Regions from separate parts of the Leifsonia sp. PS1209 genome, predicted to be linked through region 2. Evidence: riboswitches for the same ligand, from Rfam matches in the RefSeq annotation. Region 2 holds a riboswitch; the other holds the start of a gene.
The links. Region 2 has a riboswitch for thiamine pyrophosphate ahead of HF024_RS06795 (Ykof family thiamine-binding protein). Riboswitches for the same ligand answer to the same signal wherever they lie in the genome.
Positions count from the first base shown of each region.

Region 1 (2,381 bases), 430 kb from region 2:
CCTCCCCCGCCGGGCGCGACGGGCGACGGCAGGACCGCGGCCGAACGCCAACGCGTCGGCGGTCAGCAGCGGTGCGCCGGTGACGACCTCCCTGGCGACGGGCACCGGTTCGTCGGGCAGCCAGACGCCTGCCGTCCTCAGCTCGTTCGAGGTGTCGGCGAGCACGGCATCCGGATGTCCGTCGGCGAGCACACCGCCGTCGGAGGCGAGCACGATCACCCTGTCCACGATGCCGCGCCAGACGGCCACGCGGTGCTCGACCACGATCAGCGTCGCCCCGGTGGCCGCGAGCACGGACTCGACAGCCTCACGCACCTCGATCACGCCGTCCGGGTCGAGGTTCGCCGTCGGCTCGTCGAGCAGCAGCAGTCCCGGCCGCATCGCCAGCAGCCCGGCGAGGGCGAGCCGCTGCTTCTGACCGCCGGAGAGCTCCGCGGTGGGGTGGTCGAGCGGCACCCGGAGCCGCACCGCGTCGAGCGCATCCCGCACCCTCGGCCAGATCTGCTCGCGCGGCACGCCGAGGTTCTCGCAGGCGAAGGCCACGTCATCTCCGACGCGCGCGAGGATGACCTGCGAGTCCGGGTCCTGCAGCAGCAGCCCGCTCGCCCCACGCGCATCGGCCGGGCGCCGTCCCCCGACGATGACGGACCCGACGGTCTCCCCGTCGTCGTCCCCGCCGAGCACCCCGGCGAGGCCTGCGAGCACGGTCGACTTGCCCGCTCCGGATGCGCCGAGCAGCAGCACCCGCTCCCCCGGCTGGATGCTCAGGCTCAGTCCGCTGACCGCCCACGCGTTGCGCCCGGCATAGCGCCAGCCCCAGTCGTCGACCCGAACGGCGACCGGGGCTGACGGTCCGCGCAGACCATCCGCACTGCCTGCGATGATCAGACCCTGCCTGTCGCCTCGCGACCGGATGCGAACCTGCTGAGCGCGCCGGTCTTCGCCAGCGCGCGCACGAGCAGCCAGGAGAGCAGCCCGGCCACGACGATGCCGGAGATGGTCGTGGTGATCGTGTACGTCACGACGAAGCCGAGCTTGGAGCCCGGGTACCAGTAGAGGAGGTCGAGGATCGACTCCGCGATGCCCGCTCCGGCCCCCGCGAGCAGCGCGACAGGCAGCCGCCAGTTTGCGTAGAGAAACAGGGCGAAGACGATCTCGACACCGAGGCCCTGCACCAGCCCGGAGATGAGCGTCGCGAAGCCCCACTGCGTGCCGATCAGCGCCGAGACGGTCGCGGCGACCAGCTCGGTGTAGATCGCAGCACCCGGCTTGCGGATGATCAGCGCACCGAGCACGCCCGCGAACAGCCACGGCCCGTTCAGGATGCCCTGGAAGCCCGGGAGCACGGCGCTCACCGGTCCGGAGATGGGGTTGTCGAGCTGTCCCCAGACCCAGAAGACGACGCCGGAGGCGACGGCGACCACGCTGGCGACGACGATGTCGACGACCCGCCATTTCAGGACGCGCGTGCTGCGATCGGCTGTGGTGCTCGGAGAGAGTGTTGCGTGCACTGTTCGTGCCCTTTCGTTCGTGGAAAGAGGGCACGGGATTCGAGAATGTCTCCCTGCGCTGGCATGATCCAGATCAGGTTCAACGGTCGAAACTTGAGAAGTTTCCTCTCAGCCCGGCTCACCGGACTCCCGTGTTCGCGTTCAGTCTACTTCTTCAACGCCCGGATGATGCGTGCCCAGGCGTGGCCGGCCACCCAGACGAACGGGATGGCGACGGCGAGCAGCGTGATGATGTTCGGACGGAAGTGCACACCGGTCTCGTCGTTGATGTACGCACCGAACGGGATGCTCACGCCTCCACCGCCCGCTCCACCGGGGGCGTCGGCGTCCTCGCCCTCCCCGGCCGAGCCTGCGCCGAAGCCGTACTGCACGGCCGCGACAGGGACGATGGTGGTCCCGTCGATCTCCACGGGCTCGCCGTAGACCGACTTGATGCCGTTTGAGCTGATCGTTTCCGCGAGCTTCAGGGAGATGTTGGTCATGCAGCAACCGTACCCTCCCGCTCCCAGGCTCACCAGGGCAGTGCTCAGCCTCTGTCCAGCGTTTGCGGCGGGTTCTCAGCGGTGCACCGTGAATAATCGTGCGAGTGTCGATGATCCGTTCCAGCCGTGGCCCGCGCGGCATCGTCACAGGCCTGCTCGCCCTCATGGTGGGCGCACTGCTGCTCTGGCACGGTCTGCTGCCGAACATCGTGGGGTCCGCGTCGCTGATCGAGACCTTCCTGCCGTGGCTCGGCGGGGTCATCCTGCTGCTCGGCATCGCCTCTCTGCTGCGGCTGTCCCTGTTCGGCGGGCTCTGCGTCGCGGCGGCCGCCGCGGTCTGGGGCAGCATGTTCCTGCCGACCATCCTGCCCGGGATGCACGCGGGAGC
Region 1 is NZ_CP051154.1:1,864,125-1,866,505, reverse strand. It holds gene HF024_RS08800 (ABC transporter ATP-binding protein) at 1-861, opposite strand, end outside; gene HF024_RS19795 (ECF transporter S component) at 885-1,511, opposite strand; TPP riboswitch at 1,545-1,645, opposite strand; gene HF024_RS08790 (spore germination protein GerW family protein) at 1,658-1,993, opposite strand; gene HF024_RS08785 (endonuclease/exonuclease/phosphatase family protein) at 2,104-2,381, shown strand, end outside.
Region 1: it holds a riboswitch for thiamine pyrophosphate, as region 2 does, so the genes downstream of both, HF024_RS19795 (ECF transporter S component) here and HF024_RS06795 (Ykof family thiamine-binding protein) in region 2, are expected to answer to the same signal.

Region 2 (2,381 bases):
GGCCGTGCTCGCCACGGCCAGCCACGGAGGGACGCCCGCCCACCTGTCCGTCGTGCGCGGCCTGCTCGCGCAGGCGCAGCTCACCGAGGACGCCCTGCAGTGCCCGAACGACTGGCCGCTCGACACTGCGGCACGCGACGACGCGATCCGGGCAGGCGACCACAAGCAGCCGCTGTTCATGAACTGCTCGGGCAAGCACGCCGCCATGCTGCTGGCCTGCATGGTCAACGGCTGGCCCACCGAGAGCTACCTCGACCCGCAGCACCCCATGCAGCAGCAGGTGCGGGATGTGGTCGAGCGGCTGACAGGGGACAAGGTCGTCGCGACCGGCATCGACGGCTGCGGAGCCCCGGTGTTCGCGATGGCCCTCAGCACCCTCGCCCGCGGCATCCAGCGCATCGCCACCGCATCGGAGGGCTCCCCGTTCGCGCTCTACCGCAACGCGGCGACGCTCAAGAACGCGGTGCTGGCGAACGGCTGGGCGATCGACGGCCCCGGACGCGCCAACACCCTGGTGATCGACGAGCTCGGCGTCTTCGCCAAGCTCGGCGCAGAGGGCGTGATGGTGATGGCCGCCCCCGACGGCACCACCGTCGCGCTCAAGATCCTCGACGGCAGCCTGCGCGCGGCGAGCATCGTCGCCCTGTCGCTGCTGGCGGATGCCGGGGCGATCGAGCGCCAGGCGGTCGACGCCATCGCTCCGAGACTCGACCTCGCGGTGTACGGCCGCGGCGAGCAGGTCGGGGAGATCCGCGCGTCGTACGTGTGACGCACGCCCCGTGACGTACGCCCCGTGTCCGGGACCGCGCTAAGGTGGTCCCGAACACGGGAGTCCGGTGAACCGGGCTGAGAGGAAGCGTCGAACGCTTCGACCGTCGAACCTGATCTGGATCATGCCAGCGCAGGGAGGCTGAATTCTCGCATATCGTCGCGTCCGCGACGGTGTTTCCCGTGCCCCACCTCCGACAGGAAGGGCACGACAGTGCACGCAACACCCACCCCACCCATCGAGCCGCGCGCGTTCGGCGTCGGCGGCAGGATCACCCTCTCGGTGATGAGCGACGACTACGTCGAGGTCATCCTCGGCGCTCTCGACGCAACGCCAAGCACCGGGCTGACGGTCGAGACCGACCCGATCAGCACCTGGGTCACCGGCCACGAGCAGGACATCGCGCGCTACTTCAGCGCCCTGATCTCCGCCGCCTCCGCCGGCGGCCACCATGTCGTCGCCACCGTGATGCTCTCCCGCGGCTGCCCGGGCGAGGTCACCTGCGAGCGTCCGGAGCATCCCCCAGTGTTCTCGGACGCCCCGCTGGACGTGCCGCAGACCGGCGTGGATGCGCTGGCCCAGTGGGCGCTCTACCCGCTCGACGACCACGGCACCCCTGAGCGCACCGCCGACCACATGCGCGACATCTACGCGGCCATCGACGACGCGAAAGCGAAGGGCACGTACGTCGGCAGCGACCACTACGTCACCAGGCTCTCCGGCGACCTCGCAGACATCGTCGGCACCATCGCCAGCACCTGGGCGGCGGTCGGCCGCGCCGTCGCGCACGTGACGACGCACGCCACCATCTCCGTCAACAGCCCGAGCGTGACCCGATGAGCGCCGGTGTCCGGCGAGGCTGGTCGCTGCGCGATCTGATGCTGGTCGTCGTGCTCGGGGTCGTCTTCGGCTTTCTCTACTGGGCGCTGGTGCAGGGCTGGATCGCCCTGTCCGCGCTGGCCGGACCGTTCGGCGACCTGGTGCAGCACGTGCTGCTCGGCGGCTGGCTGCTGGTGGCGCCGCTCGCCATCGCGATCGTGCGGCGGCCGTTCGCCGGCGTGCTGGCGGAGGTGATCGCCTCCGTGATCGAGGTGGTGTTCCTCGGCTCGGCCGTCGGGCCGACGCTGCTGATCGCGGCCGCGATCCAGGGTGCTGGCAGCGAGCTGCCGTTCGCGGCCGGGCGCTACCGGCGGTTCGGCTGGCTGCGGTACACGCTGTCCGGCGCGCTCGGGGCCGGTGCGGTGTTCTTCTACTCGGCGTTCCGGGCGGGCTGGTACGGCACCGACCTGTTCTGGACCAGGCTGATCATCCAGGTGCTGTCCGGCGCCATCATCGGCGGGCTGCTCGCGAAGGTGCTGGTGCGGGCGGTGGAGCGCACCGGCGCCGTCGACAACTTCGCCATCGGACGGGACGCGGCGGCGGCCAGGTGATCGCGCTCGACGCCGTCGCCGTCCGCTACCGGCGGCAGGAGCATCCCGTGCTGAACGGCGTGGACCTCCGGGTCGCCGCCGGTGAGCGCGTGCTGGTGTTCGGGCCGTCCGGCTCCGGCAAGTCGACGCTGCTGCAGGTGCTGGCGGGGAGCATCCCGCACAGCGTCCACGCCGTGCTCGAC
Region 2 is NZ_CP051154.1:1,429,837-1,432,217, reverse strand. It holds gene HF024_RS06800 (asparaginase) at 1-769, shown strand, start outside; TPP riboswitch at 816-925, shown strand; gene HF024_RS06795 (Ykof family thiamine-binding protein) at 983-1,609, shown strand; gene HF024_RS06790 (ECF transporter S component) at 1,606-2,199, shown strand; gene HF024_RS06785 (ABC transporter ATP-binding protein) at 2,196-2,381, shown strand, end outside.